Regions from separate parts of the Massilia puerhi genome, predicted to be linked through region 1. Evidence: predicted binding sites of a transcription regulator. Region 1 holds the regulator's gene; each other region holds the start of a gene.
The links. Region 1 encodes sigma-54, which starts transcription at its own class of promoters, with help from an activator protein. Its sites were predicted from a motif close to TGGCANGNAANCTGCTTT; they were not measured.
Positions count from the first base shown of each region.

Region 1 (10,067 bases):
CCGGCGCGAAGAAGCGCGCCACCATCTCGGGCGTGACTTGCCCGAGCGTCGGCGGATTCCATTGCGGCGCATTGTCCTTGTCGATCACCAGCGCGCGCACCCCTTCGAGCACTTCGCCATGCTCGAAATTGCGGCGCACCAGCGAACGCTCCATGCGCAGGCAGTCGGCCACGCCGAGCACCGCGCCACGCGCCAGCAACTCGTGCGTGACGCACATCATCAGGGGCGAGCGCTGGCGCATCGCCGCCAAGGCTTTCTGGGCGAACGGCGTCGGGTCGGCTTCGAGCGAGTCCATGATCGCGGCCACCGACCCGGCGTCGAAGTGCGTATCGACCAGCGCACGCTGCGCCTGCAATCGACTCTCGCCCGCCGCTTGCGCGAAGGGGGCCGCGAAGGCGCGGATCGCCGCCGGCAGGTCGGCGCCGGGCGTGGCTGCGATCAGCGCCTGCAGGGCGGCCAGTTCGGCGCCTGGCACGAACACGTCGGCCAGGCCGATATACAGCGCGTCGGCGGCGCCGATCGTCAAGCCGGTCAGGCCCAGGTAGTGGCCAAGACGGCCCGGCGCATGCGACAGGAAATGGCTGCCGCCGACATCCGGGAACAGGCCGATATTCACTTCGGGCATCGCCATTTTCGTGCGCTCGGTCACGATGCGCAGCCCGCACGCCGGGCCGCCCTGGGCGATGCCCATGCCGCCGCCCATCACCACGCCATCCATGATGGCGATATACGGCTTGGGATAGAAATGGATCAGGTGGTTCAGCGCGTATTCTTCGGTGAAGAAATCCTCGAGCAGCGCGCTGCCGCCCATCGGCGTCGCATGCCCCACCTCATGGAAGAAGCGGATATCGCCGCCGGCGCACAAGGCTTTCTCGCTGCTGCTGGCGATGACGACCGCGTCGAGCGCGGCATCGGCTTGCCAGTCGCGCAGGATGGCGGTCAGCGCCCGCACCATCTCGAGCGACAGCGAATTGAGCGCCTTCGGGCGGTCCAGGGTGATGATGCCGGTGCGGTTGGCGATGCGGGTCAGGACGTGGTCGGTCATGGCATGGTCCGTAATGGAGAGACAAGCATTTTACCGAACCGACGCCACGCGCAACACCGGGAGGCTGGATGCAAAAAGGGCGTCCCCTCAGACGCCCTCAGCTAGTGTGCCCTGCGCCTGATCAGGCGACAGCAGCGTCTTCTTCGCCGCCGTGTTCCGGCATGCGTTTAATCGACGTGCGGCTATGGTCCTTCAGCATTTGCTTGTGTTTGAGAATTTGACGGTCCAGCTTGTCCATCAGCGTATCGATCGCGGCATACAGGTCTTGCGCGACGCTCGCCACGTGCAGGGTCTTGCCCGACACCTGGACGTTGATTTCTGCTTTCTGCCTTTTTTCTTTTTCAGTGAGGTTGTCAACGGCCAGGAACACATGGGTGTCAATTACCTGGTCAAAGTGGCGAATAATGCGTTCGAGCTTATTCTGAACATATTCACGGATGGCGGGGGTTACTTCGAGATGATGGCCACTGATTGTGAGGTTCATACACACTCCTTTGAAAATATTGCACCGTGTGGACCACCAGAACGCGACAAGGCACGGTTCGGATGGACGGCGCAGTTACAAGGACTTGCGAAGGCTTACAGGGGGTATCTTGAGGGCTTCCCGGTATTTTGCAACCGTGCGGCGCGCAATGACCATACCTTGTTCCCCGAGCATCTCCGCGATCTTGCTGTCGGATAAAGGGTTCCTAGGGTCTTCTGCTCCTGTCAATTGTGCAATGAGCGCACGGATTGCCGTCGAGGATGCTTCGCCTCCCGCCTCGGTGGCAACGTGGCTGCCGAAGAAATACTTCAACTCGAACATGCCGTGCGGGGTCAGCATGTATTTCTGCGTTGTGACACGAGAAATGGTGCTCTCGTGTAGGCCTAGTGTATCAGCAATCTCACGTAAAACAAGGGGACGCATGGCAACCGCGCCATGGGAGAAAAAGTTGCGCTGGCGCTCGACAATCGCTTCCGCCACACGCAGGATGGTGTCGAAACGCTGGCGCATATTCTTGATGAGCCACTTGGCTTCCTGCAGCTGCGCGCCCATTTGCGCCTCGCTCTTGCCCTGCTTGAGCAGGCTGGCGTACAGGCTGTTGACGCGCAGGCGCGGCATCACGTCCGGGTTCAATGTGACAGCCCATCCGCTCTTCGCGGGGCGCACGATCACGTCCGGCACCACGTAGTCCGAGACGTTGGCGGCAAAGGCCGCGCCGGGATGCGGATTGCACTGGCGGACCACGGCCTGCACCTCGCGCAGGTCTTCGTCGTCGCAGTCGAGCGCCTTTTTCAGCTTGCTGTATTCGCGCTGCGCGAACCAGCCCAGGTAGCCTTCGACGATGGTCAGGGCCATGCGCCGCGTCACCATGGCCACGCCCGGCATGCGCCGGATCTGCAGCGCCAGGCACTCGGCCGCGCTGCGCGCGCCGACGCCCACCGGATCCATGCTCTGGACCAGCGCCAGCGCGCAGCGCAGTTCTTCGATCTCGATCTCGAGTTCTTCGGGCATGCGGGCGTGGATCTCGTCGAGCGGCTCCTCCAGGTAGCCGTTGTCGTCGATCGCATCGATCACCAGCTCGGCCAGGGCGCGGTCGCGCGCCGACAGCGTCGCTTCGCGCACCTGCTCCATCAGGTGTTCGCGCAGGGTGATGGCGCAGGCCTCGAGCTGCGGACGGCCGTCTTCGTCCTCGCCGCCGCCGCCGGACGATCCCGAACCGCCGCCTTCGCTCCAGTCGGCATCGCCGCGCTCGCCGTCGGCGCCGCCCTCGAAGGCCTCGCCCTCCGCCGTCGGCGCCGGCGCGGCGTCACCCTCGGCCTGCGGGCCGGGCGCGGGCGGCGCCTCGGCGCTGGGTGGCGCGTTGTTGATGGCGCCATCGGCCAGCAGGCGCACCGAGCGGTCGAGCGGATCGTCGAGCCGTTCCAGCAAGGGGTTATCGCCCAGTATCTGCTCGATTTCCTGGTGCAGTTCGAGCGTCGACAACTGCAGCAGGCGGATCGATTGCTGCAGTTGCGGCGTGAGCGCCAGGTGCTGCGAGGTGCGAAGTTGCAGTGACTGTTTCATCGGGCCTCGATCACTTACATGCGGAAGTGTTCGCCGAGGTAGACGCGGCGCACCGACTCGTCGGCGATGATGTCGTCGGGCCGGCCGGAGGCCAGCACCGCGCCCTGGTTGATGATGTAGGCGCGGTCGCAGATGCCGAGCGTTTCGCGCACGTTGTGATCGGTGATCAGGACCCCGATCTTGCGCTCCTTGAGGAAGCGCACGATGCGCTGGATCTCGATCACGGCGATCGGATCGACGCCGGCGAACGGTTCGTCGAGCAGCACGAAGCGCGGATTGGTGGCCAGCGCGCGCGCGATCTCGACCCGGCGCCGTTCGCCGCCCGACAGCGACAGCGCCGGGTTCTCGCGCAGCTTCTCGATCTGCAGGTCGGCCAGCAGGGTGTCGAGGCGCTCGTTGATCTGGTCCCGGGACAGCGGCTTGCCGTTATCCTTCTGCAGCTCGAGCACGGCGCGGATGTTCTCTTCGACCGTCAGCTTGCGAAACACCGACGCCTCTTGCGGCAGGTACGACAGGCCCAGCACCGCGCGGCGGTGGATCGGCAGGCTGGTGATGTCGGTGCCGTTGATGTCGATCGAGCCGGCATCGGACGGCACCAGGCCGACGATCATGTAGAACGAGGTGGTCTTGCCGGCGCCGTTGGGGCCCAGGAGGCCGACCACTTCACCGCATTCGACCTGCAGCGAGACGTCGCGCACCACCAGCCGCTTGCCATAGCTTTTCTGCAGACCCTTGACCACCAGGGTGCTGCAATCGCCCAGTTCCATCGGGACTGCCGTCATTGGGCTCCTCCGGCCGGAGTGCGCTTGGGCGACAGGATCAGGGTGCCGCGCCCGCCGCCGGCCTTGGTCTGGCCGCTGACGTCGTTGCGCACGGTGGCCACTTCCTTGCGGCTGTCATACGAGATGAACGGGCCGGTGACCTGGTTGCTCAGGCGGTCGTTTTCCAGTTCCTTGATGAGGGCGTTCGAATACAGGCGCACCAGCTCGGCGCGCTCGTCGTACTCGATGCGCTCGGCCTGGCCTTCGACCCACAGGTTGGGGCCACCGTCGCGCTTCTGGCGGAACGTGGTGAGCTTGCCGTTGTTGGCGGTGAGCGTCACGGTCATGTAGCCTTCGGGCGTTTCCCGGACCACGGCGCGGTCGGCCTTGAGCAACAGCGTACCGCGGGTGAGGATCACGTTACCGGTGAGGGTGCGCACGCCGTTGACCCCATCGAGGTCGGCGGAATCGTATTCGACCTGCGCGGGCTTGAGCGAATCGGCGCGTTCGGCGGCTGCCGTCAGCGACAGCAGGGAAAGGAGTACGGCGGCAAATAATTTATTCATGATGGGAATGCTGATCCTGGGTTATCACGCGGCGCGGGGCTTACTGGCGTGAGCGTGGCGGATAGACGATCCGGCCGCGGCTGGACATGTGCACTTGCTGGGTGGCGTTGTTGGCGACCATGCCGGTGCCTTTCACGCTCGACGCCCCAAGCTGCATGTCGACCGGAAGGTCGGTCTTGACGATCTCTTCGTCGGGGAGCACGGTCAGTGCCTGGGTACGCAAGTGCAGCGACTCGCTCTGCGCCGTCTTCGGGCGCTGCAGGTCGACGTCGCCCATCAGTTCGACCCGATGCTCCTGGTGGAACACCTGCGCGTTCCTGGCGACCACCGTCATCGGCGGGCGGCCCGGCTCGACGCCGCGCAGCACCGGCGCATCGACGTGCGACACGTCGCCATTGGGGATATGCGCCAGGCGCTTGCCCGACAACAGATAACTCGGCTGGCCGTTCTCGGTCATGCGCACGAACGAGAAATTCTCGACGATGTAGTCCGGTTCGTCCGGCGGTCCGCCCAGCTGGGCGTCGATGTCGGAGGCCTGCATCAGCTGCAGCAGCCAGAAGCTGCCGAAGGCGAAGAAGGTGCCGATCACGATCATCGCCAGGAGATTCCAGCGATGCGCGGTACGCTTGTTTTGGACGATGGTGGCCATGCTGCGTGGCCTCAGGCGAAGTACGGCGCGAGCGCCTGGTCGTAGGTGCCCTGGGCGCGCATCACGAGGTCGCACACCTCGCGCACCGCGCCGCGCCCGCCGCCATTTTTGGTGACGTAGTGCGCGCGGTGCTGCACCTCGGGATGGCCGGACGGCACGGCGACGGCGAAGCCGACGCGCGCGAACAGCGGCAGGTCGATCACGTCGTCGCCGATATAGCCGCACTGCTCGGCCGTGAAGCCGGTGGCTTCGAGCAGCTTGGCAAAGCCGATGCGCTTGTCGTGGATGCCCTGGTGGACGTGCGAGATGCCCAGGTCGGCCGCGCGCTTGACGACGATCGGCGACAGGCGCGCGCTGATGATCGCGGTCTGCACCCCGGTTTTATTCAACAGCTGGATGCCCAGGCCGTCGAGGACGTTGAAGGTCTTGGTGACTTCGCCGTCCGGGCCATAGGTCAGGCTGCCGTCGGTCAGCACGCCGTCGACGTCGAAGATCATGACCTTGACGCGCGCCGCCCGTTCCATATGGGCCAGGGGGGTGATGGCCGGGATAAAGGAGTCGCTCATCAGATCACCTTGGCGCGGGTCAGGTCGTGGATGTGCAGCGCACCGACCAGGCGATCGTCGTCGTCGACCACCAGCATCTGGTTGATGCGGAATTCTTCCATCACGGCGACGGCGTCGACCGCGAGCTGGTCGGGACGCACGCGGCGCGGATTGGCGTGCATCACGTCGCGGATCTGGATATTCGAAAAGTCGTGCATGCGCTCGATCACGCGGCGCAAGTCGCCGTCGGTGAACACGCCGACCGGACGCCCTTCGGCATCGACGACGGCGGTCATGCCCAGGCCCTTGCGGGTCACTTCGAGCAGCGCCTCGACCAGCGAGGTCTCTGGCGCCACGCTCGGCACCGCATCACCGCTGCGCATCACGTCGCGCACATGGGTCAAGAGGCGCCGGCCCAGGGCGCCGCCCGGATGCGACAGCGCGAAATCCTGTTCGCGGAAACCGCGCGCGTCGAGCAGCGCCACGGCCAGCGCGTCGCCCATGGCCAGGGTCACGGTGGTGCTGGTGGTCGGCGCCAGGTTGAGCGGGCAGGCCTCTTTGTCGACCGCGATGTTCAGGTGGACGTCGGCCAGCCGGGCCAGGCGCGAGGCCGGTTTGCCGGTCATGGCGATCACGCGCGCGCCGAGGCGCTTGACGGCCGGCAGGATGTCGAGGATCTCGGACGATTCGCCCGAATTGGAAATCGCGATCACCACGTCGTTCTTCGTGACCATGCCCAGGTCGCCGTGCGCGGCTTCGCCCGGGTGCATGAAGAAGGCCGGGGTACCGGTGGAGGCCAGGGTGGCGGCGATCTTGCGGCCGATGTGGCCCGACTTGCCCATCCCGGAGACGACCACGCGGCCGTCGCAGGACATGATCAGCTGGGCCGCGTTCACGAAACTGTCGTCGTCGCCCAGGCGCGCCTGCAGCGCGCCGATGGCGTCGGCTTCGATCGACAGCGTTTCGCGACCCAGGTCCAGCACGCGCCGGGCCAGGGTTTCGTCAAAACTTTTCAGCATTATTTTTTCATCGGTTACACTCATTTTGGCAGTATAAACGAATTGGGAAAGCAAAAAACTTGCCAGTCGTAACAAACGATAACAAGCACGGTCCGCACCACACGCCGGGCGTGCAAGAAAACCAACATCCAGCCCCGCCTGCCCATTACGCCGCCGATGCATTCCGGTCTTGAACTCACCCTCCTCCTGCTGGGCTGCGCCGTCCTGGGCGTGGTCCTGTTCCGCAGCCTGCAACTGCCGCCGATGCTCGGCTACCTGGCCGTCGGCGTCCTGATCGGCCCCCATGCCCTGGCCCTGGCCGAGGACAGCCCCACCACCCATGCACTGGGCGAGTTCGGGGTGGTGTTCCTGATGTTCTCGATCGGGCTCGAATTCTCGCTCGGGCAACTGCGCGCGATGCGGCGCATCGTGTTCGGACTGGGCTTGGCGCAGGTGGTGTCGACGATCGTGGCGGCGATGGGGATCGCTCTGCTGGCGGCCTATGCCTTCCCGCGGATTGCCCTCGGCTGGCAGGCCGCCTTCGCGCTGGGCGGGGCGCTGGCCATGTCGTCGACGGCGATCGTGGTCAAGCTGCTCACCGAGCGGCTCGAACTCGAGAGCGAGCACGGACGGCGCATCGTGGGCATCCTGCTGTTCCAGGACCTGGCGGTGGTGCCGCTCTTGATCATGATCCCGGCGCTGGCGCGCGATCCGGAAGACCTGGCCATCACCCTCGGCGTGGAGGCGCTCAAGGCGGCGCTGGTACTGGCGCTGCTGCTGTTCTTCGGCCAGAAGCTGATGGGGCGCTGGTTCACGATCGTCGCCAAGCGCCGCTCGCAGGAGCTGTTCATGCTCAACCTGCTGCTGGTGACCCTGGGCGCGGCCTGGATCACCGAGCAGGCCGGCCTGTCGCTGGCGCTGGGCGCCTTCGTGGCCGGCATGCTGATCTCGGAGACGCCCTATAAACATCAGGTGGAAGAAGACATCAAACCGTTTCGCGACGTGCTATTGGGGCTGTTCTTCATCACCATCGGCATGCTGCTCGACCTGCGCATGGTGATCCAGCACTGGTGGCTGGTGCTGCTGTTGCTGGCGTTGCCGGTGCTGCTCAAATTCGGTCTGATCGCCCTGCTCGCGCGCGCCTTCGGCGCCGCGCCCGGCACCGCCATGCGCACCGGCCTGGCGCTGGCCCAGGCCGGTGAATTCAGCTTCGTGCTATTGAATCACGCCTCCGGCTCGAAGCTGGTCGATCCGTTCGTGCTGCAGCTGGTGCTGGCGTCGATGGTGCTGTCGATGCTGCTCGCGCCCTTTATCATCGGATCGATGGACCGGATCACGATGAAGCTGGCGGCCAACGAGTGGATGATGCAGTCGCTGCAGCTGACCCAGATCGCCACCCGCACCATGCAGGCCCAGAAGCACGTGATCATCGCCGGCTTCGGGCGCAGCGGCCAGAGCCTGGCCACCCTGCTCAAGGAAGAAGCGCTGCCCTGGCATGCGCTGGACCTGGATCCGGAACGGGTGCAAGAGGCGCGCTCGGCCGGCGCCACCGTCTCGTATGGCGATGCGGCGCGGCGCGAAAGCCTGGTCGCGGCCGGCATTCATCGCGCGAGTGCATTGGTGATCACCTTTGCCGATACGCGCCAGGCCTTGAAGGTGCTGCACCTGGTGCACGAGCTGGCGCCGTCCTTGCCGGTGATCGTGCGCAGCCATGACGACGGCGACATGGACGTGCTCAAGGCGGCCGGCGCCACCGAGGTGGTGCCGGAAGCGCTCGAGAGCAGCCTGATGCTGGCCTCGCACGCGCTGGTGACGCTGGGCGTGCCGCTGCGGCGCGTGGTGCACCGGGTGCAGGCGGCGCGCGACGAGCGCTATGCGAGCTTGCGCGGCTACTTCCACGGGGCGGGCGACAGCCTTGCCAATCTCGAGCCCGGGTATGTGCGGCTGCATTCGGTGCGGCTGCATGCGCAGGCCGCCGCGGTCGGCCGCAGCCTGGCCCAGCTAAGTCTGGAGGATCTCGCGGCCGAGGTGACGGTGGTGCGGCGCGCTGGCGAGGATGTGGCGCCGGGGCCGGAGGTGGTGCTGGCCGCGGGCGATGTCATCGTGGTACGGGGGGATGGCGAGGCGATCAGCCGGGCCGAAGATCGGCTGCTATGACGTCGTACGGTTGGCGGCCGCACCGCCAACCGTACCGCAATTTATGCGAAGGTGACGACTTTGTTGCGGCCACCGGCCTTGGCCTGGTAAAGGGCCGCGTCGGCCGACGCCACCAGGTCTTGCGCCACGCCTTCGACCGCATTGTCGCGTGCAAAATCGGACAGCGCGGCGACCCCGATCGATACCGTCACGTCGACCCGCTCGCCGCCGCTCAACTCCACCGGATGGGCGGCCACGCTGGCGCGGATGCGCTGCGCGACCATGCTCGCGCTGTCGAGGTCGGCATCGATCAGGAGCACCACGAATTCCTCGCCGCCGAAGCGCCCGAGCGCATCCGACATGCGCAGCTCGGCCTTGATGCGGCCGCACACCTCGCGCAGCACGTCGTCCCCGCCCTGGTGGCCGACGGTATCGTTGACGCGCTTGAAGTGGTCGATGTCGATATACATGCAGGACAGGCGATAGCCCTGGCGCCGCGCGCGCGCGATCTCTTCCTGCAGGCGCCGGTCCATGTAGCGGCGGTTGTAGACGCCGGTGAGCGAATCGGTGAGGCCGATGTACTTGAGCATCTCGTTGCTGATCACGTTTTCCAGGCAGATCGCGATGATCGAGCCCATGTGCTCGACGAAATCGGTGCCCAGGCTCGGCGTGAAGCGGGTCGGATCGGTGCTGCCCAGGTTGAGGCTGCCTATCAGGCGCGTGTTGCGCAACAGCGGCACCAGGGCCACGCTTTGCAGGCCGGCTGGCGGATGCGGGAACATGGCGCAGTGCCGGGACGGCGCATACGCGCCCAGGATCGGCAGCGGGCGCCGCTCGGGCGACATGTCGAAGCCGAGTTCGACCGCGTGTTCACAGAACATCAGGTTGGGGAACTGTTCGAAATCGACGCCCAGGCGGTGCATGACCGTGTAGATGTCGGCATCGGGGTCGACCAGGGACAGGGTGACGATGTCGAGTTCCGAGATGATCGGCAAGGTGCGAAAGATCGTGCCAACCAGGTCGGGGAAGCTGCCGGCGCCGACGATCTGCAGGTCGAAGGCCTGGTGGCGGCACATGATTTCGTGGTTGCGTTCGGCCTGCTCGAGCAGGTACGCCATGCGCGCGCGCAAGGTCTGGTTTTCCGCCATCAGTTCTCGCGTCGACGCGCTCGGCTCATGCATGGAGCATTCCTTTCAGCAATAACCGTAACATTACGCCATCCACCCTTGCTTGGATATGAAAAAACGCCTGTCCTTACCGGCGGATGGGCGAATTTGCGACAGTGTCGCGGTGTCGCTGGCGGCGGCGGAGCGCGTGCGG
Region 1 is NZ_WOFW01000001.1:279,907-289,973, forward strand. Features, by position in the region: gene GNT67_RS01205 (enoyl-CoA hydratase/isomerase family protein) at 1-1,045, opposite strand, end outside; gene hpf (ribosome hibernation-promoting factor, HPF/YfiA family) at 1,167-1,529, opposite strand; gene GNT67_RS01215 (RNA polymerase factor sigma-54) at 1,605-3,092, opposite strand; gene lptB (LPS export ABC transporter ATP-binding protein) at 3,107-3,859, opposite strand; gene lptA (lipopolysaccharide transport periplasmic protein LptA) at 3,871-4,419, opposite strand; gene lptC (LPS export ABC transporter periplasmic protein LptC) at 4,460-5,068, opposite strand; gene GNT67_RS01235 (KdsC family phosphatase) at 5,080-5,634, opposite strand; gene GNT67_RS01240 (KpsF/GutQ family sugar-phosphate isomerase) at 5,634-6,656, opposite strand; gene GNT67_RS01245 (monovalent cation:proton antiporter family protein) at 6,789-8,768, shown strand; gene GNT67_RS01250 (DUF484 family protein) at 8,810-9,928, opposite strand.

Region 2 (10,067 bases), 220 kb from region 1:
GCCTCTGCGCTACGCCAATGAATGCTGTGGCATCGATCGCACATCTTGCCGACACCAGCACAGGCTATGAGGCGTTGTCTTACATGTAACGAACGCGACCATATTTACTGTTAAATTATTCATCCTATGTCGATCCCTCCCACTCACCATTCATGTCATGAAAACCTTTCATTGCGACAAGTGTTCACAACAGGTATTTTTCGAGAACACGCTATGTTTTAACTGCGACAGCACCCTGGGCTACCAGCCCGCAACCCGCAGCATCAACAGCTTCGAGCAGGCCGAGGACAATCTCTGGCGCAGCCTGAACCCGGTCGACAAGGGCAAGCTGTACAAGCAATGCAGCAATTATGTGCAGCACAATGTCTGCAACTGGATGCTGCCCGCCGACGACCCGCACGATTTGTGCGAATCGTGCCAGCTGACCGTCGTCATTCCGGCGCTGTCGACCGAAAAAAACCACATCCTGTGGTCGCGCCTCGAAACCGCCAAGCGCCGCCTGCTGTTTTCGCTGGCGATGCTGAACCTGACCCCGGCCTCGAAGGAAACCGAACCCGAGACCGGCCTGGCCTTCCAGTTCCTGGAAGACAGCGTGAGCGACGGGTGCGTGATGACCGGCCACGACAACGGCCTGATCACCCTGAATATCGCCGAAGCCGACCCGGCCGAGCGCGAGCGCACGCGCGAACAGATGCACGAGCGCTATCGCACGCTGCTGGGACACTTCCGCCACGAGAGCGGACATTATTATTTCGACCGGCTGGTGGCCGAGAGTGACTGGATCGACGACTTTCGCGCCCTGTTCGGCGACGAGCGCCAGGATTATGGCGAAGCGCTCAAGCGCCACTACGACGCAGGCCCAGCCGCCGACTGGGAGTCGAATTTTGTCAGCAGCTACGCCAGTTCGCACCCGTGGGAAGACTGGGCCGAGACCTGGGCCCATTACCTGCACATGATCGATACGCTCGAAACGGCGCATGCCTGCGGCCTGGCGCTCAAGCCGCGCAAGGCCGACGAACCGGCGCTCGACAGCATCACCTTGCCCATGAAGGCGGAATCGTTCGACGATACCCTGCACGACTGGTTCGCGCTGACCTATGTGCTCAACAGCCTGAACCGCAGCATCGGCATGCCGGATTCCTACCCATTCAAGCTCAGTACGCCGGTACTGGAAAAGCTGGAATTCGTGCACAAGGTGGTGCGTGCGCAGATAAAGACGAACAAGGCGTAAGCGCCGGCCGGCCGCGCACCGGACGCTGTTTTAACGAGGCGCGCCATGCACCGTCATGACGCGAACGCCGGCATTCTCGTCACAACAGTGCGGCGCGCCATATATTGGTGCGTCGGCCTAACCAGTCTGGGTCTGGGTCTGGGTTTGGGTCTGGGTTTGGGTCTGGGTTTGGGTCTGGGTTTGCGTCTGCGTCTGGGTCGGGGCCGGCGCCGGCACCGACTCCGCCGGCAGCAGGAAATCGCGACTGATGCCATTGCCCAGCTCTTCGACCGCCACCAGGAAGCGCGTCAGGAATTCGTGCAGGCCTTCGTCCAGAATGGCGCCGATCGACACCGTTTGCAGCATGGCGTGCAGTTCCTGCGCCTGGCGCTCGGTGTCCCGCGACAGGTCGTTGCGCACGTCCTGCAGATTGGCCACGACGGCGCACATGCAGGCCACCAGCGAACGCGGCATTTTCTCTTGCAGGATCAGGAGCGCCGCCACCCGTTTCGGCGTGATGGCGTCGCGATACACCTTGCGATAGGTCTCGAATGCCGATACCGAGCGCAGCAGCGCCGCCAGGTAATAGAATTCGCCCTGGGCCCCGGCCTGGATCGTGTCGGACGCCAGGAACCTGAACTTGACGTCCAGGATGCGCGCCGTATTGTCGGCCCGTTCCAGGAAGGTACCCATGCGGATGAAATTGAAGGCCTCGTCCTGGAACATGGTGCCCAGCGTGACCCCGCGCGACAGGTGCGAGCGGTACTTGACCCATTCCAGGAACTGGCCGGGACTATGCTCGAACATGCGGTTCTTGAGGTGCTGCTGCAGCATCAGCCAAGTGGTGTTCTCGGTTTCCCACACCTCGGTCGGCAGGGTGCCGCGCACGGCGCGGGCGTTCTCGCGCGCCGCGCGCAGGCAGCTGGTGATCGAGGACAGGTTGTCCGGATCGCGCACCATGAAGTCGATCACATCCTTTTGCGACAAGGTGGCGTATTTGGCGTCGAATTGCTGGTTCAGTTCAGAGACCCCGAGCATGGTGCGCCAGCCCTGCTGCTCGGCGCGCTCCGACTGCGGCATCAGCGAATACTGGACCCGGACATCGAGCATGCGTGCGGTATTTTCGGCCCGTTCGGTATAGCGGGCCATCCAGAACAAATGATCGGCGGTGCGGCTCAACATGCTAGTTCTCCAGTATCCAGGTATCTTTGGTGCCGCCGCCCTGCGACGAATTGACTACCAGCGATCCTTCCTGCAACGCTACCCGGGTCAGTCCACCCGGCACCATCGACACGTTCTTGCCCGACAGGACAAACGGCCGCAGGTCGATATGGCGCGGCGCGATGCCCGACTCGACAAAGGTCGGGCAGGCCGACAGCGCCAGCGTGGGCTGGGCAATATAGCCTTCCGGATTGGCCAGCAGTCGCGCGCGGAAAGCCTCGATCTCGGCCTGGGTCGAGGCCGGCCCGACCAGCATGCCGTAGCCGCCGGCGCCGTGCACTTCCTTGACCACCAGGTCCGCCAGGTTGGCCAGCGTATAGGCCAGTTCGTCCTTCTTGCGGCACTGGTAGGTGGGCACGTTGTTCAGGATCGGCTCTTCGCTCAAATAGAACTTGATCATGTCCGGCACATACGGATAGATCGACTTGTCGTCGGCCACGCCGGTGCCGATCGCATTAGTGAGCGTCACCCGGCCGGCGCGCACGGCGTCGAGCAGGCCCGGCACGCCCAGCGTCGACTCCGGACGGAAGGCGCGCGGATCGAGATAGTCGTCGTCGATGCGGCGGTAGATGACGTCGACCTGCTTGGGCCCGCGCGTGGTGCGCATATAGACGGTGTCGTCGCTGACATACAGGTCTTGCCCCTGCACCAGCGCCACGCCCATCTGCTGGGCCAGGAATGCATGCTCGAAATAGGCCGAATTGTGCATGCCCGGCGTGAGCACGACCACGGTCGGGTCGATGCTGCCCTGCGGCGCCACGGTGCGCAGGTTGTCGAGCAGCAGGTCGGGATAGTGCTCGACCGGCGCTACCCGGTTACGCGCGAACAGCGCCGGGAACAGGCGCATCATCATCTTGCGGTTTTCCAGCATGTACGACACGCCCGACGGCACCCGCAGATTGTCTTCCAGGACGTAGAACTCGCCCTCGCCGGCGCGCACGATGTCGACCCCGGCGATGTGGGCGTAGATGTCGGAAGGCAGCTTGATGCCCTGCATGGCGGGCCGGTACTGGGCGTTGTTCAGGATTCGCTCGGGCGGAATGATGCCGGCCTTGAGGATGGCCTGGTCATGATAGACATCGTGCAGGAAGCGGTTCAATGCCGTCACGCGCTGCACCAGGCCGGTCTGCAGGCGCGCCCATTCGGCGGCGTTGATCACGCGCGGGATGATATCGAAGGGAATCAGCCGTTCCTTGCCGGCGTCGTCGCCGTAGACGGCGAAGGTGATTCCCACGCGCTGGAAGTTCAGCTCGGCCTCGGCCCGCTTCTGCTCGATCAGCCCGGTCGGCTGTTGCGCGAGCCAGTCGGCAAACGGGCCGTAATGAGGCCGCACGGTTGCCGCAGTGGAATACATTTCATCATAAAAGTTCGGCATCGATTCCTCCTGTCCCCAAGTACTATCAAGAAACGTGCCAGCGGTGCGTTTCAATTTTATTAATCGATTATATTGTGGGTACGAATCATGCTTAAACACTCCTGAACCGCGCTCAATTTTTGCGCACCATATGTCGCGTGCACTTCGACCGCGCCGCACCCCCGAAAGGCATTCCGCATGGCTATCCGCATCGCGCTCCATCACAAGACCAGCTACCGCTACGACCGCCAGGTTGCCCTGTCGCCGCATGAGGTGCGCCTGCGCCCGGCGCCCCACGCACGCACCCCGATCCTGTCGTATTCGCTGTCGGTGCAGCCGGAACAGCACTTCATCAACTGGCAGCAAGACCCTTACGGCAATTACATCGGCCGCTTCGTGTTCCCCGAAAAGACCGACGTCCTCGAGTTCACGGTCGACCTGGTGGCCGACATGACCGTCATTAATCCATTCGATTTCTTCGTCGAACAATATGCGGAAGTCTTTCCGTTCTCCTATCCTGCCCCGCTCAGGACGGAACTGGGTCCGTATCTGCAGACCGAGGCGCCGGGTCCCCTGCTCAAGGAGTGGGTCGCAACGACGCACCGCGAACTGCTGGCCAAGCCAATGGGCACGAACGACTTCCTGGTCGCCATCAACCAGCGCCTGCAGCGCGATATCGCCTACCTGCTGCGGATGGAACCAGGTGTGCAGACGCCCGAAGAGACCCTGCAAAAGCGCTCCGGCTCATGCCGCGACAGCGGCTGGCTGCTGGTGCAGATCCTGCGCGAGATGGGGCTGGCGGCGCGCTTCGTGTCCGGCTACCTGATCCAGCTGACCGCCGACCAGGCCGCGCTCGACGGCCCCAGCGGCCCGCTCGAAGACTTCACCGACCTGCATGCATGGACCGAGGTGTTCGTCCCCGGCGCGGGCTGGATCGGGCTCGATCCGACCTCGGGCATGCTGGCCGGCGAAGGCCATATTCCGCTCGCCTGCACCGCGATGCCGGCCTCGGCCGCGCCGGTGACCGGATTCAGCGACAAGGCCGAAGTCACCTTCGTCCACGAAATGAAAGTCACCCGCATCCACGAGGATCCGCGCGTGACCAAGCCCTACACCGAGGCCGACTGGCAAAAGATCGACCGCCTGGGCCAGCAGGTCGACGCCGACCTGGTCAACCAGGACGTGCGCCTGACCCAGGGCGGCGAGCCCACCTTCGTCTCGATCGACGATATGGATGGCCCGGAGTGGAACACGCTGGCGCACGGCGACAAGAAGCGCGAGCTGGCGGGCAATCTGATGCACCGCCTGAAGCAGCACTTCGCGCCGGGCGGCATGCTGCATTACGGCCAGGGCAAATGGTATCCGGGTGAGCCGCTGCCGCGCTGGGCGCTGAATATCTTCTGGCGCGTCGACGGCCAGCCGATGTGGTCCGACCCGTCCCTGTTCTCGGACGAACACCTCGACGACGGCTATGGCGGCGACGAAGCCGGCCGCTTCGTGGCGGAACTGGTCAAGGCGCTCGGCCTGCCCGCGGGCAGCGCGATTCCCGCCTATGAAGACGTGTTGCTGCAGGCCCAGCGCGAACAGGCGCTGCCGCGCAACCTCGACCCGCTCGAGGCCGACCTCAAGGCGCCCGAGGAACGGCGCCGGCTGGCGCGCCTGCTCGAACGCGGGCTGGGCACGGTGGCCGGCTATGTGCTGCCGCTGCAAGCGCGCGAGTTCGACCCGGCCACGATGCTCGGCAGCAGCTGGCGCACCTCGCGCTGGCCGCTGCGGCGCGAACACCTGTACCTGATCGAAGGCGACTCGCCGATCGGCCTGCGCCTGCCGCTGGCCACGCTGCCATGGGTGCTGCCCGAAGAACGCGATCCCGGCTTCGATGTCGACCCGTTCGCCGCGCGCGGCGCCCTGCCGGCCGTGAAAAAGGACAAGCGCCCGACCCTCGGCCTGGCCGCCGGCAAAGGTGCGGACAAGGCCGCCAAGCCGGCCGCCGCCGCACCCGAGCCGGCCGCGCGCGACGTGATCCACACCGCGCTGTGCGTCGAAGTGCGCGCCGGGCGCCTGTATATCTTCATGCCGCCGCAAAAGCGCATCGAGGATTACCTGGCGCTGGTCGCGGCGGTCGAGGCCACGGCCGCCAAGCTGAAGATGAAGCTGCGCCTGGAAGGCTATGCGCCGCCGCGCGATGCGCGCATCAAGCTGCTCAGCGTGACGCCCGACCCTGGCGTCATCGAAGTCAATATTCATCCGGCCGCCAGCTGGAACGAATTGGTACACAACGTCACGACCCTGTACCAGGAAGCGCGCCTGACCCGCCTGGGCACCGAGAAATTCATGCACGATGGCCGCCATACCGGTACCGGCGGCGGCAACCACGCCACCCTGGGCGGCGCCACGGCCGAAGACAGCCCGATGCTGCGCCGGCCCGACCTGCTCAAGAGCCTGATCACCTACTGGCAGATCCACCCGGCCCTGTCCTACCTGTTCTCGGGCACCTTCATCGGGCCGACCAGCCAGGCGCCGCGGGTCGATGAAGCGCGCGACGACAATCTGTACGAGCTGGCGATCGCGTTCCAGCAAATGGACCAGGTACTGCCCACCCTGCACCCGGGCGACAAGCCGTGGATGGTCGACCGCCTGCTGCGCAACCTGCTGGTCGACCTGACCGGGAACACCCACCGCTCCGAGTTCTCGATCGACAAGCTGTATTCGCCGGACGGCCCTACCGGCCGCCTGGGCCTGGTGGAATTCCGCGCCTTCGAGATGCCGCCCCACGAACGCATGAGCCTATTGCAAATGCTGCTGCTGCGCGCGCTGGTGGCGCGCTTCTGGAAGCAACCCTGCCAGGCCAAGCTGGTCCACTGGGGCACCGCGCTGCACGATCGCTGGATGCTGCCGCACTTCGTGGCCCAGGATATGCGCGACGTCGCGCGCGACCTGCGCGCGGCCGGCTATGCCTTCGAGGACCATTGGTTCGAGCCTTTCATCGAGTTCCGTTTCCCGCGCTTCGGCACCGTCACCTACGAGGGCGTCGAGATGGAATTGCGCCAGGCGATCGAGCCATGGAATGTGCTGGGCGAGGAAGTCTCGGCCGGCGGTACCGCGCGCTATGTCGATTCGTCGGTCGAGCGCATGCAGCTGAAGGTCTCCGGCCTGACCGACGGCCGCCACGTGGTGGCCTGCAATGGGCGCCTGCTGCCGCTGCACCCGACCGGGGTTCCGGGCGAGTACGTGGCCGGCGTGCGCTTTCGCGCCTGGAGCCCGTGGTCGGCGCTGCACCCGAGCATCCGGGTGCAGGCCCCTCTCACTTTCGACCTGGTCGACACCTGGAATGGCCGTTCGATCGGCGGCTGCACCTATCACGTGGTGCATCCGGGCGGGCGCAATGAAACCGGCTCGCCGGTCAATGCCAACGCCGCCGAGGCGCGCCGGATGGCGCGTTTCTGGCCTCACGGTCACACCCCGGGCCCGTTCACGGTGCGCAAGGAAGACCCGAATCCGGGCTTCCCGATGACGCTCGATTTGCGCTGGCAGCCGGTTTGACCTACAGTTTCATACCGAACGACCAGCGAATTTCATGCCCAATCAGTTACTAGCCCATTATCTGGCCGCGCCGGATGGTTTCGATGAAATGCTCGACGCGGCCAAGGCGCCGCGCGCGCACTGGCGCGCGATGCTCGCCAACCTGGAGCACGAAGCACCAGCCATGATGCGCCAGCGCCTGGAGATGGTGCAGCGCCAGGTGCGCGAGAACGGGGTCAGCTACAACGTCACGGCCGACCTCCACGGCAAGCAGCGGCCGTGGGACCTGAACGTCTTGCCGCTGATCCTGCCGCACGAGGAATGGAGCGTGATCGAGGCGGCCGTGATCCAGCGCGCCACCCTGCTCAACCGGATCCTGGGCGACGTCTACGGCAAACAGGAGATGCTGGCCGAGGGCCTGCTGCCGTCGGCGCTGGTCCACGGCCATGCCGGCTTCCTGCGGCCTTGCCACGGCATGCGCCACCATGACGACGTCGCCCTGCATTTATACGCGGTCGACCTGGCGCGCGCGCCCGACGGCCGCTGGTGGGTGATGGCCGACCGCACCCAGGCGCCGCTGGGCGCCGGCTACGCACTCGAGAACCGTTCGATCATCGCGCCCACCTTCCCCGACCTGCTGCGCAAACTGAAGGTGCAGCCGCTGTCCCGGTTCTTCCGCACCATGCACGACAGCCTGGTGCATTGGGGCCGCATGTGCGCGGCCAGCGGCGACAACCCGGCGCCGCTGCGCGAAGGCGAGGCGCCGCTGATCGTTCTGCTCACCCCAGGCCCGCGCACCGAAAGCTATACCGAGCAATCCTACCTGGCGCGCTACCTGGGCCTGCCGCTGGTCGAGGGCGGCGACCTGACGGTGCGCGACGGCGTGGTCTATCTCAAGACCCTGGCCGGCCTGCACCGGGTGCATGTGATCATGCGCCGGGTCGACGACGAAGCCTGCGACCCGCTCGAATTATCGGGCGCGCCGCACAATGCGATGCTGGGCGTGGCCGGGCTGACCCAGGCCGCCATGCGCGGCAATGTGCTGGTCGCGAACAGCCTCGGTTCGAGCCTGCTCGAATCGGGCGCCCTGCTCGGCTTCCTGCCGGCGCTGTCCAAGCGTTTGCTGGGCGAGCCGCTCAAGATGCCCTCGGTGGCCACCTGGTGGTGCGGCGAGCCGGCGGCGCTCGACACCGTCATCGCCAAGCTCGATCGCCTGGTCATCAAGCCGAGTTTTTCACAACTGCCGCAAGCGGCGGTGTTCGGCCAGGACCTCGATGGCGAGGCGCGCGCGGCCTTCATCGCCCGGCTGCGCGCCAATCCCGATCACTACGTCGCCCAGGAACTGGTGCGGCTGTCGCAGGCGCCTGTGTGGAAAGACAGCAGCGCGCCCGGCCTGCAGGCGCGCGCCGTCGGCCTGCGGGTGTTCGCCTGCGCCACCCCGAACGGCTATGTCGTGATGCCGGGCGGCCTGACCCGGGTCGCCACCGGCCCGGATGCGCGCGTGCTGACCATGCAGATGGGCGGCGCCAGCAAGGATACCTGGGTCCAGGCCCGGGCCCGGGCCGAAGTGCATCGCCCGCAGCAACGCCGCATCACCGGCCGCGACCTGGTGCGCGAAGACACCAACCTGTCGAGCCGGGTCGCCGAGAACCTGCTGTGGTTCGGGCGCCATGCCGAACGCAGCGACAATATCTGCCGCCTGCTGCGGGTCGCGCTCCAGTTCCTGTTCAACGACCGGTTCGACCAGCGCGGCGCAGAATGGCCGACCGTCGAGGCGCTGTGCATCTGGTTCGGGCTGATCGACGAGGGCAGTCGACCCGCCGCGGCCGACCCCAGCGCGGCCGGCCCCATCTTCACCGATGCCGAGCTCGAGTCAGCCCTGCTGTTGGCGGTGGTCTCGCCCACGGTGCCCGGCCTGGCGCGCCAGCAGCAGCAGTTGCACCGTATCGCCGGCCAGCTGCACGAACGCTTCTCGGCCGACAACTGGCGCGCGCTGAACCGGATGGTGCAGCCAACCACGCTCGTCGGCGAGAGGCCATCGCAATCGGGCGTCATGACGATCCTGGACGATGCCGCCGCCGCGCTGATGACGCTGTCGGGCTTCGCGCTCGACGGCATGACGCGCGACCTGGGCTGGCGTTTCATGTCGGTCGGGCGCCGCCTGGAACGGCTGCAGTTCCAGAGCGTCGTGCTGCAGCGCGCCCTGGCGATGGATGCCAACGGTAATCTCGACTGGCTGCTCGAACTGTCCGACAGCAGCATCACCTACCGTACCCGCTACCGCGCCCAGCCCGAATGGCTGCCGGTACTCGACCTGCTGCTGCTCGACGAAACCAATCCGCGCTCGATCGTATTCCAGCTCAACGGCATCCTGGGCACGCTCACCAAGATCGCGCACCGCAAGGGCGACTGCGGTGAACAGCAACTGGCGCAGTTAAAGCAAGAGCTGATGGCGCTCGACCCGGACCGCGAACTCAATCATGGCAATGCGCTGCTGGGCGACCTGCTGCACCGGATCGGGCTGGCCAGCGCCGCCCTGTCCGAGCAGATCAGCGTGCAGTTCTTCAGCTATACCGACAACGGCCGTCAAAGGAACCGTACCTCATGAACGATTGGACGGGGTGCGCCGAGGTCTGCGCGCGCTATCGGGTGGTGCACGAAACGCGCTACACATACAGCAGCACGGTGGCCTTGTCGCAGCAATACCTGCACCTGACGCCGCGCTCGTTCGCCTGCCAGCGTACCGACTCGCACCTGATC
Region 2 is NZ_WOFW01000001.1:59,995-70,061, forward strand. Features, by position in the region: gene GNT67_RS00290 (zinc-binding metallopeptidase family protein) at 158-1,231, shown strand; gene GNT67_RS00295 (alpha-E domain-containing protein) at 1,349-2,392, opposite strand; gene GNT67_RS00300 (circularly permuted type 2 ATP-grasp protein) at 2,394-3,806, opposite strand; gene GNT67_RS00305 (transglutaminase family protein) at 3,984-7,328, shown strand; gene GNT67_RS00310 (circularly permuted type 2 ATP-grasp protein) at 7,363-9,915, shown strand; gene GNT67_RS00315 (transglutaminase family protein) at 9,912-10,067, shown strand, end outside.
Region 2: GNT67_RS00300 (circularly permuted type 2 ATP-grasp protein) is a predicted target of sigma-54. The motif match lies at 3,829-3,846, and genes of this name have one in related genera.

Region 3 (10,067 bases), 330 kb from region 1:
GCCGGATCCCTTGATCAGGGCCATCGATGTGCGTACCGTGCAGCGCCGCCCAATGCGTACCCAAGCACTCAGTGCCGAGCACAAGCGCATTCTGGAAGCGTCGGTGGGCCCCGCTTATGCGCTGGCATGGATCGAGGGTGCCGGCCCCAAGTGGAAGGTTGCGCAGTTGATGTTTAATAACGCCAAGCTGCGCCTGACCATGCCCGAAGCATTCCCGACCCATCGCGACATCATTCACTGGGGCGTGCAGAAAAGTCCCGACCGCGTACCAGCCGCCGCGCTGGGCGTCGATCTGGGAACGCTGGTATTGATGAAATGGGCGATGGGCAGCTGGAAACGCATGTCCACGGTGAACACCCTGATGGGCACCTGGGCGCCGCGTCTGCAGATGGACCTTATCCCGGGTATGGCCTGCGCCGCCCATTTCGTGCTCAAGGCCCACACCGAACCGAAGAGCATCGACGACTATATCGATGCCGGGCGTGCCTTGCAGCGCTTCTGGCTTACCATGACCAATCTCGGCCTGTTCATGCAGCCTGAAATGACGCCGCTGATTTTCTCGAAATATGTGCGCGAAAACAGGATGGATTTCACGGCCAAGGCAGGCCTGCAGGCATTCGCCAGGCAGCTCGAGCGCCAGACGGCCGAGCTGGTATTTACCGACGCGCTGCACCCGGTCTATATGGGGCGGATGGGCTACGGGCCAGCGCCACGGGCACGTTCGGTCCGGCGCGAGATGAACGAGTTGCTCATCGCATGAAATACAATGCAAATGAATGACAGCGGGCTGCGGCCCGCTTTTTTTTGGCGCTGTACCCGTTAGCTGTGGACGAGTACTGAACTGCTGAGCGAATCGGCAGTCCAACGCTTATCTGGGATGGTAATGGGCACTTGATAGCGGGATAGTGAATTCTGTCGAGCAATTGCTACGTATTGCATTCGACGTCATCGACAGCTAACAGGGACAGCGCCAAAAGAAAAGAGCGGGCAAGCCCGCTCTTCTTGCTAAGTCCTTAAAGCTCAGGCTTTCTTGACACGCTTGCGGCTGGCCACGCCAGCGCCCAGCATTGCAATGCCGAGCAGTGCGAGCGAACCTGGCTCTGGCACTTCTGCTTCAGGCAGACCCAGCTTGAACTGACCATTGTTGCCAACGAAGAAGTACTGGCCAGGAACATTGGCATAGGTGCCACCGGGGCAGCCTGGGCCCGAGAAACTGGCGTACTGGCAGGCGATTTCGCCAATCATATTACCCGATGGCTGACCCGTGGTATTTGCGTTGGTGAAGGCAAACGCCAGGAGTGCCGCTTCGGACAGATCGGTGCCATCGCCACTGAAGAAGTAGCCTGCATCCAGCGCGCCTGCGCCAGCGCGCGCATTCACGGTGACCTGGCCATTATTGATTGGGCTGCCATTGGCATCGACTTGGCCGCCGCCGCCTTGCAGAACCTGGAACTCTGCAATCAGCTCACCCACGTTCGAACCATAGATACCTTGAGTCGTACCGAAGGTGAAAGTATCGCTCCGATACATACGAATGACGCCGGCATCGAACTGGAACGAACCATTCGTGCTACCGACGCCGAACGTGCCAGTACCGGTTGCTTCAAACGTTGCAGTGATGTTACCGCGAGGGCCGAATGGACCAGTAGCACCATTATCGCCATAAGGCACATTGAATACCGCGTGTTCGCGGAAACTAAAGTTGCCAGGTGTGGTGCCACTCAATTGGATGAACGCATCGCCAGTGATGGTCAAGCTTTCATTGATGTTCACACCCGCAGCAAAACCGGTACCTGCAGGATTAAACGTCCAGTTGTTCAACACTGGGGCTGCGTACGCAGCGCTGGTGAAGGCCATCGAAAGTGCAGCAGCGCAGCCCAGTTTTTTCAGGAAATTCATGTTGGTCTTCCTTGCTTTAGGTTAATCGGTTAAACACATGATGTATTAGCAAATTGCGTGCCAATAGAAATAGTCCAGTTAAAACAACTACTTATAATCGTGCATGAAACGTTGGAAGACCAAAATGTAAAAAAAATCGACACCAACAAAAGTTGCTAAGTGGTTACATTCTCGCGTGGCGAGAGAAACGCTTTGTAGAAAAGATGTTGGCTAAGCAGTAGTGGCGGCATGCGTAGCCAGTTTCCGCGGATATACAAGGCAAACCGTGCCGCCGCATGCGAGCGGCCGTTGCAGCTCGGGTGCTGCGGCAGCAGGCTGCGCATGAATAGCGCATCCATCAATGCCAGCAGCGGTGCCGGTGGTCGACCACCGGCGGCTGCATCGAACACGGCCTGCGGTATCCTGCTGTCAAGCAGCCGCTCGGTGTAACGCATGGCATAGAACAAGGGCCGTGTCAGTTCGAGTTCGGCGGCCCGAGCCGGCAAGCCTTCCCAGAAACCCGGCTCGGTGTCGAACTGGTGCATCAGGCGGTACAGGTCGAATAGGTCGCGCAAGCCATGGTCGAATTCGCCGCCGGAGAATAAATGGACAGCACTGTGCAGGAACATGTCATGCGGGCACAGCGTATACAAATTTTCCATGCCAGCAATGGGGATAGCGGATGCGCGCAGCCTGGCTGGGTCGGGACGACTGGCCGCGGTCTCGGGCAGGATCGCATGGTGCACATCGATGGTATTGCCACGACGCACATGCACCATCGGCGGAATCTCATGCATCCATTCGCGGTAGTAGCGCTGATCATAGGGATCGTGATGGGTACTGGCCCAGCCATGCAGCATCAGCGCGCCTTCCACCTCGTCCAGCCGCGATTTGGGCACCAGGATGTCGATGTCCGAGAACAGCCGGCCGCGCCCGGCATCGAGCCCAGCCATCGAATATGCAGCGCCCTTCAGCAGGATGAGCGGCACACCGAGTCCCGCCAGCGCGGCACCGATACGCGCTACCTCATGCCGCACGCTGCGCGCATGGCCCGCAGCCGCCAGCCGGGCCCATTCCAGGTGCACGCGCGGGGCCGCTGGTACGGCGTCGAGCACGCCATTGTCTTCCAGCAGATAAAGCAAGCTCACCAGCAGGTTGGCATTGGCGGCCTGGCGCAGCAGCAGATCCCACTGGCCGAGGTCGAAGTCCACTGTGGCGTGCGGCGAGCGCAGCACGCGAACCAGAAGCGGCAGCGATGCCGGGCTCATGGCGCGTTTCCGGCCAGCGCATCGAAGATCGTCATTGCTTCATCGAGCTTGCTGTATTTGAAGGTATAGCCGGCGCTGCGCTCGGCAAGACCGGCCAGGGTCGCAAAGCCCTGCGCGCCGAGCAGCGTATAGTTGAAGGCATTGTCGGCCACGCGCATGAACAGGCGCGCCCGCGGCGTCGGTTCGAGCACCGCTGGCGCATCTGGCTCCCACTGCGGAAACACGATCGCATGTGGCGCCGCCAGTTCGCCGGCGCGATGGACGCTGGCGGCAGGTGGACGCAGGAGCCCGACCGTACCCTTCATGGTGCCATGCACGACCGAGCCAAACACGGCCTCCGGAGCGAACTCGCGGATCACGTCGATCGACCGGTTCTTCAGGCTGATCGGACGCGGCACCGGCACCAGCATGCCATCGCCATGCCGCACCAGCGTCAGTTCGTCCGACAGCAAGCGCCAGCCGCGGCAGGCCAGGGCCGCGCACAGAGTGCTCTTGCCTGAGCCCGGCGGGGCCGGCAGGATGATGCCGCGTCCATTCTTCTCGACCACGGCAGCGTGGATGACCAGATAGCCATGGGCGCGGTTCGACACGCACCAGTTCATCATCCACTCGCAGAAAGGCTGCGCCTGGGTTACGGGCAAGGGCTTGAATGGATGTCGTCCATCCTGTTCGAAACGGACTTGGGGCCGCCACCAGCGGCGCAGGCCGCCAGGCTGGCTCAGGTTCAGGTGGAAGTCGGCAAAGCCGCCCGCCGCGCGCAGCGGATAATCGCCGTACAACAGCGCCAGGCCGCTTGCAAGATGGGGGATGTTCGAGTGCAGTCGATTGACGAACGGCCCGGTCTGGAAATCGAGCCCGGGACCGTCCAGACACGCGCGTAACTGCGCCGGCGTCAGGGACGACACGTTCAGCATGGTTCGATCAGGTGTAGCGAGCACAGCTTGTCCAGCAGCGTGGTCAGATGCGCGCGGTCGATCGGGGTGCCTGCCAGCTCATCGTCATCAGCCAACGCCTGGGCGGCCAGTTCGGCGTCAAGCGCAGCCGCCAGGCCGGCCAGGTCGTCAGGTGCGCTAGCCAGCTGTTCGAGCAACCAGACGGCAGTGGAAGACAAGAGATGAGTGGAACCAGTCAGGTGGTTGAACAGGACGGCTTCGCCGTCCCACTCGCGTCGCATCAAACCTTGCCCGTCTGCCACGCGCCACGCATGGCGCGCCTCAGGCACGATAGGTCGATTCCAGGTACAGGCGCACGTCGTATGCCGTCCAGGTCACATTGGACGTCGGTGAATACGCTTGGTAGGTCTGCAGGTCATCCCACATCTTGAGCAGCGTCGTATCGTCCAGAACTGTCAATTTGCCCGACAAGATGTTCAGATAGGTCGTTGCCAGGGCACGGCCGATGAACTCGACATAGGCTACTTCACTCAGGATCTTCAGCACTTCGATGTCGGCAAACTCTGCTTCCGCCCCCCGACACTTGAACAGCGCGCCAAACTTGACATCCTTGGAACACGGCCACTGATCGGTCAACTCCACCCAGCGTTCGGGGCCGATTGCCTCGCAGCGGCCTCGCTCAACATAGTTGCTGTTATCACCATGTGATAGGGCAGCGGCGGACGGTGCAACGCATTGCGGTCCCGTCGCCATCGCCACCCTGCTTTCGAGGGTCAACAAGATACCGGCAGCGCCAATGCCTGCACGCGCGATGCGGCGGCGGCCCGCGTTCTGCACCTGCATCGGCGGCTTCGGGTTCTCATCACGAGCTGCTTGTTGTTCGGTCGACAATTTTATTCCCCTAACATGGAGTGCTCTCAGCGCACGGCACTATGCAGCAAATTCCATGCCCGAAATTTCAGACTGGAAAAAACCTTTACAAAACAAGCAGGTACTTGCCGCGCGTGGCAGGCGCGATCCTTATCGTAGCGATGAATACTGATTGGCTGTAAAAATAGTCGACAGTTAGAAATAACTCTCAGGAATCACCAAAATGTCTCCAGGCCGCATCATCACGTTGGCCGAAATGTCGCCGTCCCTGATCAAGTCATTCAGTCGTACGTTGAGCTTTTCCTGTTTGCCATCGACCATGCGTACGATACTGGCCTTGTTCCCGGCCGCGAAGTCAGTGACGCCGCCGACCGCGATCAGTACATCCATCAATGACATTTCACGGCGGTAAGGCAGGGCCTGTGGATTGGCCGCCTGGCCAATGACCCGAATCTGCTCGCTGAAGTTGCCAATGAAATTGGTCACGACGACAGTCACCACCGGCTGCTGGATGAACTTGGCCAACGCGCCTTCGATATCGCGGGCCAGCTGAGTCGATGTCTTGCCGGCAGCTGGCAGGTCTTCAACCAGGGGAGTGGTGATCTTGCCGTCGGGACGCACCGGGACCGACATCGATACTTCAGGATTACGCCATACAATGATATTGACCGCGTCGCCCGGGCCGATCAGGTAATCGGGATTAATGGGCGCCATTGCGGCAGCTGACGGCGCCGGCGGCGTGCTGCAAGCGCCCAGCAACAGCAGGCAGGCGATAGCGCCGGCTTTGGCCAAGGTATCGGTCAGGTGGCTCGTCTTGCTCACGTTCACTCCTTCAGGCTGTGACGCGGCGTCACCGCGCACCATTTACTAGTTAAAATTGTTATTTCACCATCAAAACGTCGTTATTGTATATCAGAGTCTTGTAGGAAACGGTATGCACAAATGAATTTGTTGCAACAAGAGCGACAGTCAATATCGCGCTACTCTTGTGTGCGTTGCATCAAGGCGTGTACATGACGTGCAGGAATCGCATAAGTGATGCCACTTGGGCTGGTGATGGCCGTCTCCTTCAAGCCTTTGACGAAGACCATATTGATCACAGCCAGAACCACCCCGGTATCAGGATCATACACAGGGCTGCCACTGTTGCCCGGATACGCCGTACCGTCAAGCTGATAGATCGTAAACGGTGCGCGCTGCAATTGCGTGATTGCGCGCGCATCAAGCTTGCGCGCATTGAGCGACGGGCGAACGATCGGGGTGATAGCGGCGAGCCCGGCCCGGTGGGTCGCAGGATGCAGGCCCAGGACCATCCCGAGCGGAAATCCGGTAAACGCCAGGGCCTGGCCTTCGCGCGCGTCGTCCTTGTCGGCCAGGCGCAATGCCGGCAGAGGTGACCCGCTCAGCCGCAAGTGCGCAAGGTCATGGTCGCGGTCGATTGCCACCACGGTAGCCGGCCGGAACACCGTGTCGCTGCCATCGGCTCCCGTGCGCACCACGATACCCAGCGTCTCCTTGCGCGCACCATCGAGGGCAGCCGGCACCACATGCGCATTGGTAATGACGCTCAAGCCATCGCCGACCGAGAACCCGGTTCCCGTAAAAGTGACTGCAGGGCTGCGGGTCTGCAAATATGTACCGACCCCAACGACCGAAGGCTTGACCATCGCTACCGTCTCGGGCAAAGAGGCAGCAACAGCCGGCCCACCCCACACGAAGGCAAGAACGAGGAAAAATGCGCGCGCGGCACGGCGACCGACTACGGATCGGCGCTCAAAGGGGGGATAGCTGAAGAAAGGACGATTCATAAGCAGTTCATATGGATGGGGTACATCTTCATCCACGGCTATCCAATCGTGCAAGGTATTTCAAAGCTAAGACATTAAAATAACGTTGCTTTACCACAGGAAATTTATTAAAGACAACTTTTTGTCAATGATGATACTCTTTTGTACTGACCTTGCTGTCCGTTGACCACAACCACGGTTACAAAGTTTCGCAAAATGCAACAAGCAAAAAGCTTGGATGTTTGCGATAATGCAACGTTATATGCGCATCATACGGCGTGATGTCATTCCTTCTGTTGTTTTGAAGAATAAGTGTTGTAGCACGATAGTATCGTATTTGCCGAATTTGCCAACATGCAATTGCAATTGCACATGCAACAAGCGATCATGCAGGATGTTTTTTTGACCGAGTCCGGTAACGGACCTTGAATGGCGAGACCAAAAGATGGCCGAAATCATAGCCCTAATCCTGAATTTCCTTAAAGCACTTGGAAAGTATCGTTGGCATGCGGTTGCCGTTACTTGGATAGTCGCTATCGCAGGATGGATTGTTGTACTTTCCCTGCCAAATCAGTACGAGGCGTCAGCTCGTGTATACGTTGACACACAAAGCATCCTGCGGCCGCTGATGTCTGGAATGACTGCAATGCCGTCGATGCAGCAGCAGGTCCTGTTCATGCGCCGTACCCTGTTCAGCCGTCCGAATGTCGAACGCGTTGTGCGCGAGGTCGATCTTGACGTCGGGGCAAAGAATCCCAAGGAACTCGATAAGATCGTCGACCAGATGATGTCCAAAATCAAGATGGCCGGGACCGAACGTGACGATATCTATACCATCAGTTATACCGCACCGACTGCCAAACAGGGACGCGACGTGGTCCAGGCCTTTCTCACCATTTTCGTCGAAGGCAGTTTCAGCGGCAAACGCAATGACTCCGAGCGCGCGGTCCAGTTCATCGATGACCAGATCCGCAGTTACGAAGAACGCCTGGTGAGCGCTGAGAATTCGCTCAAGGAGTTCAAGATCAAGCACATGGGCATGCTGCCCAACCAGGGTGCCGACTATAACTCGCGCATGATGTCGATGAGCGAATCCCTGAACCAGGCACGCCTGGAGCTTGCCGAAGCCGAGCAGGCGCGTAATGCAATCCGGCGCCAGATCTCGGGAGACACCCGCGGTGCCCCCGGCCAGCGTGCATTGCCGCTCATGACCGACCCGGCACTCGAAGAACGCATTGCCGCGGTCAACAAGGCACTCGACAGCCTGCGCACCCAGTACACGGAACAACATCCTGACATCGTGGCCAACCGCCGCCTGCTGGAGCAGTTGCTGGCACGCAAGGCCGAAGACGCGAAGACGGCGAAACCGAGCGCTGACCCTGGCGCCCGCTACAGCCCAATGCTGCAACAGCTGAACGTGGCGTTGTCCGAAGCCGAGGCGCGCGTGGCTGCGCTGCAGGCGCGGGTGAACGAGTACGGTGCACGCGTCACCACCCTGCGTGGCCAGAGCGCCCAGGTGCCGGAAATCGAAGCCCAGCTCGCCCAGCTCAACCGCGACTATGAAGTCAACCGCGAGAATTACCAGAAGCTGCTCCAGCGCCGTGAATCGGCAAAGATGTCGGGCGACCTGTCATCGGCAACCGAGTTGCTCAGTTTCCGTGTGATCGATCCGCCACTGGCGCCCAACAAACCATCCGGGCCTAATCGCCTGCAGCTATTCACCGCGGTGTTCATCGCCGCACTTGGCGCTGGCCTGGCCAGTGCATTCCTACTGAGCCAGGTACGTCCGACCTTCCTGAGCCAGGCCGCGCTGCGCGATGCCAGCGGGCTACCGATCCTGGGCGCGATCAGCATGAACTGGACCGCCGAACAGACCGTGCTCCGGAAGCGGCGCCTGATCGGCCTGGCTGCCGCGATCTTGCTGTTGTTTGGCGCCTATGGCACCGGCATGGCGGCCATTCTCGTGCTTCCCCTGTAAGGCTGTACCAAGGAGCGAATGTGAGCATTATCGAAAAAGCGGCCAGCCGCATCGACCAGCAGCGCCAAGCTGCTACCCCCGCCAGCGCCGGCAATGCCGAGCGCGACCCGATCGCCGGCGAACATCCTGGCAGCGTCCTGGTGGCGGCCGAGCCGATCAGCGCCGGACAGCCTGCCACCGCGGCAGAGGCTGGCGCCGCAATGGCGCCGGCGCCAGCCTCTGCTACTACACGCAGTGGAGCGCGCCGGGTCCAGCTGGATCTGGCACGCATGCGCGAGCAGGGCATGGTGACCGCGGCCGGCGGCCGCACCAACCTGCTGGAAGAATTCCGAGTCATCAAGCGTCCACTGCTCAAGCGTGCATTCGCCGAGCGCGCGCCACACAAGAACCCCGGCAACCTGATCATGATCACCAGCTCGTTGCCAGGCGAAGGCAAGACCTACAGCTCGATCAACCTGGCGATGAGCATTGCCATGGAACTGGACCATACGGTGCTGCTGGTCGACGCCGACGTGGCGCGGCCATCGGTGATGCGTACGCTGGGCTTGCCGGCACAGCGCGGCCTGATGGACATCCTGGTCGACGACAGCATCGACGTGTCGGACGTGCTGCTGCGCACCAACGTCGAAACCCTGGCCATCCTGCCAGCCGGCACCAGTACCCCGCACGCTACCGAACTGCTGGCCAGTTCGGCGATGACGGCCCTGGTCCATGAGCTGGCGCACCGTTATCCCGATCGCGTGATCATCTTTGATTCGCCGCCGCTGATGCTCACCAGTGAATCGCGCGAGCTGGCAAGTCACATGGGCCAGATCGTGGTCGTGGTGGAAGCCCAGACCACTACCCAGCACGCGGTCAAGGAAGCGCTGCATCGCCTGGAAGGTTTCGAGAACGTCAATCTCATCTACAACAAGACCCGCGATCTTCCCGGAATCGAAGAAAAGTATGACTATCACTATGGCTGAACCCCGGCGCGCGGCGCGCGCAGCGGGCTCCCTGCCACGCCTGCTGCCGCTCGCGGCGGCAATGCTGGCGACGACGCCGCTCAGCCACGCCCAGGGACAGTGGGACGTCATGCCGCGCGTCAGCCTGTACGAGCGCTACAGCGACAACGTCGGCCTGCGCAGGGATGACGAGGCACGGTCGCAATGGGTGACCGAACTGCGCCCCTCGGTGGCGGTGACTGGCAAGAGCCGGCGCCTGAACGTGGCTGCTTTCGCCAGCTGGCAGCAATACTATTACAGCGACAAGGACGAAGTACGCAGTCCGGTCGATAGCCGTCAGACCTACTCGGCTAACCTGCAGGGTACGCTGGTCGATCAGATGATGTATGTCGACGCCAGGGCCAGCAAGAGCAACCAGAACATCGTGGCTTTCGGCCCGGGGGCACTCG
Region 3 is NZ_WOFW01000001.1:609,051-619,117, forward strand. Features, by position in the region: gene GNT67_RS02670 (nitroreductase family protein) at 1-760, shown strand, start outside; gene pepA (flocculation-associated PEP-CTERM protein PepA) at 1,021-1,899, opposite strand; gene GNT67_RS02680 (nucleotidyltransferase domain-containing protein) at 2,055-3,146, opposite strand; gene GNT67_RS02685 (HprK-related kinase A) at 3,143-4,060, opposite strand; gene GNT67_RS02690 (HPr-rel-A system PqqD family peptide chaperone) at 4,054-4,320, opposite strand; gene GNT67_RS02695 (hypothetical protein) at 4,361-4,930, opposite strand; gene GNT67_RS02700 (XrtA/PEP-CTERM system exopolysaccharide export protein) at 5,105-5,773, opposite strand; gene GNT67_RS02705 (S1 family peptidase) at 5,890-6,717, opposite strand; gene GNT67_RS02710 (XrtA system polysaccharide chain length determinant) at 7,142-8,674, shown strand; gene GNT67_RS02715 (XrtA-associated tyrosine autokinase) at 8,695-9,639, shown strand; gene GNT67_RS02720 (TIGR03016 family PEP-CTERM system-associated outer membrane protein) at 9,620-10,067, shown strand, end outside.
Region 3: pepA (flocculation-associated PEP-CTERM protein PepA) is a predicted target of sigma-54. The motif match lies at 1,945-1,962, and genes of this name have one in related genera.